One region of the Massilia sp. IC2-476 genome, then DNA from elsewhere that is predicted to be linked to it. Evidence: riboswitches for the same ligand, from Rfam matches in the RefSeq annotation. Region 1 holds a riboswitch; the other holds the start of a gene.

Region 1 (4,137 bases):
GGCGGCAGCGTATCTGTTCCCGGCGCCCGTCGCGGCCGCGCTCTCGACCGCGGCGACGATCTACGCCACCGGCGCCTTTCACGAAGACGGCTTCGCCGACACCTGCGATGGCCTCGGCGGAGGCATGACGCGCGAGCGCGTGCTCGAGATCATGAAGGACTCCCGGGTCGGCGCTTACGGTGCGATTGGCGTCGTGTGCATGCTCGGCGCGAAGTGCACTGCGCTGGCGATGCTGCCGCCGGCCAGCGCCATCGGCGCGCTGCTGCTCGCGCATCCGCTCTCGCGCCTGGCCGCGACCTCGCTCATCTGGTGCATGGAATATGCGCGCGCCGAAGGCAAGGCCAAGCCGCTGGCCGAGCGCATGACGACGCCGGAGTTCATCATCGCCTCGGCAACGGTCGCCCTGGCTGGCGCCATCCTGGTCGCAACGGCGGCGCTCGATCTGCGCGCAGTGCTCGCGGCATGCATCGCCAGCGCGCTTGCCACCTGGTGGCTCGCCCGCAAATTCGCGCGCCGCATCGGCGGCTATACGGGCGACTGCCTTGGCGCCGTGCAGCAGCTGGCGGAAGTCGTGATCTACCTCGCCGTGCTGGCCACCCTGGGCCACGGCGCCCTGGCCTGATCCGATGGAACTGGTCCTGGTCCGCCACCCGCAGCCGGAGATCGCGCCCGGGATCTGCTACGGCAGGGCCGACATTTCGACATCTATCGAAGCAACCACCCTGGTCGTTGCCAGCCTGCGCGCCGCAGCCCTGCCCGGTGCTTTGTCCGTCTATGCCAGCCCGCTCGCACGCTGCAGCATGCTCGCCAATGCGCTCGGCGTTCCCGTCAGCTTCGATGCGCGCCTGGCCGAGATGGACTTCGGCGCCTGGGAGATGCAGGGATGGGATGCGATCCCGCGCGCCGAGGTCGACGCCTGGGCCGCCGACCTCCTCCACTACCGTCCCGGCGGCGGCGAGAACGTGCTGGACGTGGCACGCCGCGTGGCCGCGTTTCGCAAGGAGCTGCAGCATCCTGCCCTCGTCATCTGCCACGCGGGCACCATCCGACTGCTGTCGGCGCTGCATGCCGGCGGCACGCTCGAAGAAGCTGCGTTGCGCGCCGCAAACAGCGCCCACCGCATCGCCTACGGCGAAGTCATCGTGCTGAAAGACTGACAACGCTCCACCACCGTGCCGCAGTTTCTCCTTTATAATGGCGGCGTTTTGGTGCTCGCGGTCGTGTCCACGACCGCAGTTAAACGGGAAACACGAAGCCCTTCAACAAGGCCAACGTGTGCTGCCCCCGCAACGGTAAGCAAGTACCGCGCATGCTGAATCAGCAGCGCGGCAAACCGTCTTCCATGACCACTGTGCGAACGCATGGGAAGGTCGGACGGCCAGACTTGCCAGCCCGGATACCGGCCAAAAGGTGGAAGCGCGCCAACGGTGCGTTTCTGTTCAATCTGGCCTACGGGGACGTCGGCTGGTTGTCTTTGATGTGAACTATTCATGAACTTTCCTGTAACACGGCAAGCGGCCGCGCGTTCGCTTGCATCCGCGCTCGCACTCGCCTTCGCTTCGCCCTCCTTCGCCCAGACCCTGGACTCCGTGGTCGTCACCGCCAACCGCATGCCCCAACGCGCGGTCGACGTGATCGCCGATACCACCGTCATCCATGCCGACGAGATCGCCCGTTCCGGCGCCGGCTCAGTGGCCGACGTGCTGCGGCGCCAGCGCGGCATCGAAATCACCCGCAACGGCAGCGCCGGCGCATCCACCAGCGTGTTCCTGCGTGGCGCCAACAGCAACCAGGTCGTGGTCCTGCTCGACGGCGTGCGCATCGGCTCGTCCACCAGTGGCGTCGCCTCCTGGAACGCAGTGCCGCTCGGCGCCATCGAGCGTATCGAAGTCGTCTACGGTCCGCTCAGCACCCTGTACGGCGCCGACGCGATCGGCGGCGTGATCCAGATCTTTACTCGCAAGGGCGATGGCAGCCCCACCGTCAGCGCTGCGGTCGGCGCCGGCAGCAATGCCACGCGCAAGGCGGACGCCAGCCTGCATGGCGCCGGCGATGCGCTGCGCTATGCCTTCAGCGCCGGTTACGAAGACTCGGACGGCTTCTCGGCCACCCGTCCCGGCGCCTTTGGCTTCAACCCGGACGAAGACGGCTACCGCCGCCGCAACGCCAACGGCCAGCTGTCGTATACGCTGGCTCCCGGACATGAGATTGGCGCGCAATTCCTGCACAGCGACCTGCGCGCGCAGTACGACAGCGGCGCCGGCCCCTATGACGTCAACAACAAGCAGGACCTGAACACGGCGGCGGTGTATGTCGCCAGCCAGTTCACGTCCAACTGGCGCTCTACCCTGCAGTTCGCCCGCTCCGACGACAAACTGGGCAGCTTCACCAGCGCCGCCGCATCCGGCGCCAGCCAGATCGACACGCAGCAGGACGAGCTGACCTGGCAGAACACCATCGCCCTCGGCCCCGACACCCTGCAGCTGCTGTACAGCCACCGCAAGGAAGAAGTCGAGTCCAGCTCCACCGCCGACCTGTCGCGCAGCCGCACGACCAATTCGTACGCGGCGGCTTACTCGGCCAAGCGCGGCAGCCACCTGTTCGATGCCAGCGCCCGCCACGACCGCTCGGTCTATGGTAACAAGAACACCGGCGCCGCCGGCTATGGCTACAACTTCGGCAGGGGCCTGCGCGCCACCGCCAGCGTCGGCTCGAGCTTCCGGGCGCCGACCTTCAACGAGCTGTACTACCCGGGATACGGCCTGCCGACCAACCGTCCGGAGAAGGGCCGCAACCTTGAAGCCGGCCTGCGCTACGATGCCGGCAAGCTGCAGTTCGACGCCACCTGGTTCCGCAACCGCCTGACCGACATGATCGTCTCCGCAACGCCCTGCCCGGGCCGTGCCGGCAGCTGCGCCTACAACGTCAACGAAGCCAAACTGGAAGGCGTGACGCTGGCGGCCGAGGCACTTGTCGCCGGCGTCACGCTGCGCGGCAGCCTGGACTGGCAGGACCCGACCGACGAGACCACCGGCAAGCAGCTGGCGCGCCGCGCGAAGAAGCACGCTTCCTTCATGGCCGACAGCAGCTGGGGTGCGCTCAAGGCCGGCGCCGAACTGCAGCTCTCGGGCGAGCGCTTCGACGACGCGGCCAACCGCAATCGCCTGGGCGGCTACGGCCTGCTCAACCTGTACGCTACCTGGCAGTTCACGCCTGATGTGTCGCTGCTGCTGCGCGTCGACAACGTCGCCGACAAGCGCTACGAGCTGGCCCGGAACTACGGCACCAGCGGCCGTACCTGGTTCGCCGGCCTGCGCTACGGCATCCGCTGACGTACCAAGAGGAGACGCATGCATCACCCAGCCAACTCGCAGCGCCAGCGCGCCACGCTCGTCATCGGCGTGCTGCTGCTGTGCGCCCTTGCCAGCCTGCTGTTCGCCGGCATGACGGGCTCGGTCGCCGTGCCGCTGGCCGAGGTGCCGGACGCGCTGCGCCAGCTAACGAACGGCGAAGCAAACAGCCTGGCGGCCTCGCTGCTCGAGCTGCGCGCCAGCCGCGCGCTGACCGCCTTCGTCACCGGCGGCGCGCTGGCGCTGGCTGGCGTGATGATGCAGGCGCTGCTGCGCAACCCGCTGGCCGACCCGTATGTGCTCGGCATTTCGGCGGGCGCTTCAGTCGGCGCCCTCCTCGCCCTGCTCCTGATGGCCACCGCCCTGGTGGTCGACCTGGCCGCGCTGGCCGGCGCGGTAGGGGTGTCGATGCTGCTCTACCTGCTGGCGCGGCGCGACCTGCGCGGCGGACTCGCGCTCGAAGGCGGCACCTCGATGCTGCTGCTCACCGGCGTGATCCTGTCCTCGGCCTGCATGGCCCTTGTCACCCTGATGCTGTCGATCGCGCCGGAAGGCCGGCTGCGCAGCATGATCTTTTGGATGATCGGCGACCTGGCCGGCGCCCCGCTGCGCCTGGCACCCTGGCTGGTGCTTGGCGGTGCCCTGCTGTATGCCCTGCGCAGCGCGCGCGCCATGAACGTGGTCGCGCTGCACGCCGAAGCCGCCGCCACGCTGGGCATCCGCGTCGGCCGCCTGCGCAAGGGCCTGTTCTTCGTATCGGGCGTGCTGACGGCCAGCGCCGTGACCA
Region 2 (4,137 bases), on a different contig from region 1:
GCGGCGAAGCGAGGCGGATGAAGTCGAAAGGAGCGAAGGCCGGATCGACCCCGATGCGCTTCAGCCAGCCCGGGGCCGGATGGATCATCTGGCCGCGCCCGCGCAGCATCCGGTTGCTCCAGAATTCGTTCAGGCCCTCGTCGAGCATCGGTTCTTCGAACTCGTTGCTGGCCAGGATGCCGTAGAAGTAGCCATGCCCGAATTCATGGACGGTCACGGCGTCGAGCTCGAATGCGGACAGCGACTTCGGCGCCACCTCGGCATAACCGGAGGCGGTAACAAAGGTGGGGTACTCCATGCCGCCGGCTTCTTCCGCGTTGTAGGGCGGGATCACGACGGTGAGCGTGCGGTAGGGGTAGGGGCCGAGCGTGCGCGAAAAATAGGCCAGCGCATCCTTGGCCGCCTTCATCGCCGGCCTGGCGCTGGCTTCGTATTCGGGCGGATAGATCACCTCGACCCTGACGGTCGGGCTGCCCGGGCCGGTCCAGGTTTCCACCAGCGGCTTGGCGCTGCGGCGGTCCGCGGTCCAGGCGAAATCGTGCACGTCGTGCTGTACGTAGCGGTGCGTCAGCATGCCGTTCTTCTCGACGGGCGGCCCCTGCAGCTCGCCGGTGGCGCCCACCGTATAGCCCTTGGGAACGGTAAGGCTCACGTCGTAGCTGCCGAAGTCGGCGTAGAACTCGGACTCCATGTGGAATTCGTGCGCGTTCCAGCGCGGCGCGGTCGCCCCGCGTTCACCCGGCAGTTCCAGCACCGCGATCTTGGGGAACCATTGCGCCACCAGGTGGAAGCTGTCGAAGTAGCCGGTGCGCGCGATCACGCGCGGCAGCTGGGTGCTGAAGGCCATGTCGAGCGTGGTGGAGGCGCCGGGCGCCACCGCCGCCGGCAGGTCCAGGCGCACCACCGTGTGGTCGGTGGACGGCCCCTTGTCGGGCTGGACGAAGCGCCATGGCACGCTGCTCCCGCCCTGGCTCACGCTGCGCAGGGCGATGTGGCCCCATTCGCCATCGCCGGTGCCGACGCCGCTCCGGAATCCCTCACCGCGCCGACGCTGCTCGGTGAAGAAGGTGCTGCCTTCGCCTTCGAAGGCGTTCATGTAGAGGTGCAGGTAGACGCTGCGCACCGGGACCGCGCTGCGGTTGCGCCAGGTGAGCGCTTGCCGTCCGGTGACGACGTGCTTATCCGGGTCGAGCGTCGCGGCGATGCGGTAGCTCACCACCCGGTCCGACAGCGTCGGCTGGTCGCCGCCGCGGATGCCGCCCCATGCTCCCGGGCTGCTGGGGACGCTGACAGCGGCGGCGTCGGGTGCGGCCAGTGCGATGCCGTCGAGTAGAGGTGCAGCCACGTCAAGCGGTGCGTCCGCCTGGGCGAACCAGGCCGCCGTGCCGCCGGCGACCAGCAATGCCGCGACAAGCAGCCCGCGCAAGCGGTGCCGGCTTCCTTGTATCCTCATGCAAGACTCCCTGTCGATGTCGTTTTGGTATGAGCGCGACTATATCGAGAAGCTTGGCTAATTTCCAAGCGCTTCGGATAGAAGCCCGGATTTGGCGACGAAATACCCGAAAAGCTTGTCAGGTTATAATCTCGGGGTTCTGGTGCCCGCGCATGCTTCTGCTCATGCGCAGTTAAACGGGAAACACGAGGCAAGGTCGCTACGCGTCCGCGCCGAGGTGTGCTGCCCCCGCAACGGTCAACAAGCGTCATCGTCCTCATAACGATGACAGGTCGCTCCGAAAACCACTGTGCCAACGCATAGGAAGGTGGAGCGGTTCGTCTTGCAAGCCCGGATACCGGCCAGACAGGTGGGAGTGCCAAGGCGCTTCCGTTGAACTCCGGCCTGCGGGGACGCGGGCCGGTGCCATTACCGAGAACATCCAACATGAATTTTGCTGCCGTTCCACGCAGCGCGCCGGCCATGAAGCCGCTCGCGCTGGCCTGCGCTCTGTCGCTGTCCGTCCTTGCCGCCAACGCTCTCGCCCAGGAAGCGCTGCCTTCGATCGTCGTCACCGGCGCGCGCTTCCCGGCGCAGGCCGCCACCGCGCCGATCGGCGCCACCGTCATCACCGCCGAGGATATCCGCCGCGCCGGCGCCACCGACGTGAATGCCGCGATCCGCAAGATCGGCGGCGTCTACGGGCGCCAGAGCCTGGACGCCTCGCCCGACTTCGCGCTCGACCTGCGCGGCTTCGGCTCAAACAGCGCCCAGAACCTGGTGATCCTGGTCGACGGCGTGCGCCTGAACGAGAATGAACTGGCGAACGCGGTCCTGTCGAGCATCCCGGTCGATACCGTCGAGCGCATCGAGATCCAGCGTGGCGGCAGCAGCGTGCTGTACGGCGAAGGCGCGACCGGCGGCGTGATCAACATCATCACGCGTCGCGGCGCCCAGGACGGCACCCACGGTTCGCTGTTTGCCGAAGCAGGGCGCTTCAGCGCGCGCGACCTGCGTGCTTCGCTCAGCCACGGCGCCGGTCCGCTGACCGTGGACGTCGTTGTGGCCGACCGCCGCACCGACAACTACCGCAAGAACAGCGACTTCAAGCAGCAGACCGCCAGCGGCGGCGTGCAGTACAACTACGGCGCCGGCCGTGCCGGCCTGCGCTTCGAACGCTCGGAACAGGACGCGCGCTTCCCTGGTTCGCTTAGCGAAGCCCAGTTCCTCTCGATCCCGCGCCAGACCCTGACCCCGGACGATTTCGGCACCCTCGACACCGACCGCATCACCGCTTTCGTCGAGCACCGCATCGGCGGCCTCGAGCTGGCCGCCGAGCTGTCGCGCCGCGAGCGCGAGGTCGAGGCCAACTACTTCTACATGATGGGCGGCACGAAGGTGGCGTCGCGTTCGGCCTATGACGCGCGCCAGACCCAGTTCTCGCCGCGCCTGCGCCACACCGCCAGCTTCGGCGACAAGCGCAACGAACTGGTTGCGGGCATCGACCTGGTGCGCTGGGAGCGCCAGACCAGCTCCGATTTTTCGCTGGGCGACGCCGAGCAGGATTCGAAGGCGGTTTACCTGCGCAATGAAATCCTGTGGAATGCTCCACATAACGCGCGCCTGGCCATCGGCGGCCGCCACGAGCGCTTCATCAAGGACTACTCGGACCCGCTGGCCTTCCCGCCGGTGGTGAACGAGCACCGCAAGCAGTCGATCAACGCCTGGTCGGTCGAGGGCAGCTTCGATGTGCTGCCCGGGGTGACGACCTTCGCCAGGGCAGGCCGCAGCTACCGCATCGCCAACGTCGACGAGAACAGCCTGCGTGCCGGTCCCGAAGTGCTGGCGCCGCAGACCTCGCGCGACCTCGAACTGGGCGTGACCGCGGGCCCGGCCGGCCGCCAGCTGAGCGCGCGCCTGTTCCGCCACCGCCTGGAAAACGAGATCTTCTACGACCCGACCATCGGCTGGGGCGCCAACACCAACCTCGACCCGACCCGCCGCCAGGGCGTCGAGGTGGAAGGCCAGTACGCCCTGAGCCAGGACCTGCGCCTCACGGCCCAGTGGCAGCGCGTGGACGCCGAATTTACCGCCGGCCCGAACGCCGGCCGCGAGATGGTGCTGGTGCCGAAGAACGTCGTTACCGCGCGCCTGGGCTGGACCCGCGGCGGCCACAACGCCGACCTCGGCGCCCAGTGGGTCGACAGCCAGCGCTACGGCAGCGACTTCACCAACAGCTGCGGCGCGCGCATCCCGTCCTACACGACGCTCGACGCCCGCTACGCGTACCGCGTGGGCGGCTGGGAAGCGGCCTTCAGCGCGCTCAACCTGGCCGACCGCCAGTACTACAGCAACGCCTTCGGCTGCCGCTCGGGCATCTATCCGAGCGATGGCCGCCAGCTGAAGCTGTCGCTGCGCTACGATTTCTGATGCGCGCGCGACTGGCTTACGCAGCAGCACTGCTGGCCCTGGCGGCCGGCAGTGTGCAGGCCGCGGTGACCGTGGTCGACGACGCCGGCCGCCGCGTCACGGTGCAGCAGCCGGCGCGCCGCGTCATCTCGATGGCGCCGCACGCCACCGAGCTGCTGTTCGCCGCCGGCGGTGGGAAGCAGGTAGTCGGCGCCATGAACTACAGCGACTACCCGGAAGCGGCAAAGAAGATCCCGCTGGTGGGCAGCAACAGCGTGATCGACATGGAGCGGGTG

The links. A riboswitch is a leader RNA that binds a small molecule or an ion and turns the genes downstream of it on or off. The one in region 1 is predicted to bind cobalamin.
Region 2: another riboswitch for cobalamin. It lies ahead of LK539_RS08565 (TonB-dependent receptor); the one in region 1 lies ahead of LK539_RS24205 (TonB-dependent receptor domain-containing protein).

The regions. Positions count from the first base shown of each region.
Region 1 covers NZ_JAJFER010000017.1:1,746-5,882, forward strand. Annotated here, with positions in the region: gene LK539_RS24195 (adenosylcobinamide-GDP ribazoletransferase) at 1-622, shown strand, start outside; gene LK539_RS24200 (histidine phosphatase family protein) at 627-1,157, shown strand; cobalamin riboswitch at 1,190-1,423, shown strand; gene LK539_RS24205 (TonB-dependent receptor domain-containing protein) at 1,491-3,332, shown strand; gene LK539_RS24210 (iron ABC transporter permease) at 3,351-4,137, shown strand, end outside.
Region 2 covers NZ_JAJFER010000002.1:822,541-826,677, forward strand. Annotated here, with positions in the region: gene LK539_RS08560 (M1 family metallopeptidase) at 1-1,453, opposite strand, end outside; cobalamin riboswitch at 1,577-1,814, shown strand; gene LK539_RS08565 (TonB-dependent receptor) at 1,880-3,862, shown strand; gene LK539_RS08570 (cobalamin-binding protein) at 3,862-4,137, shown strand, end outside.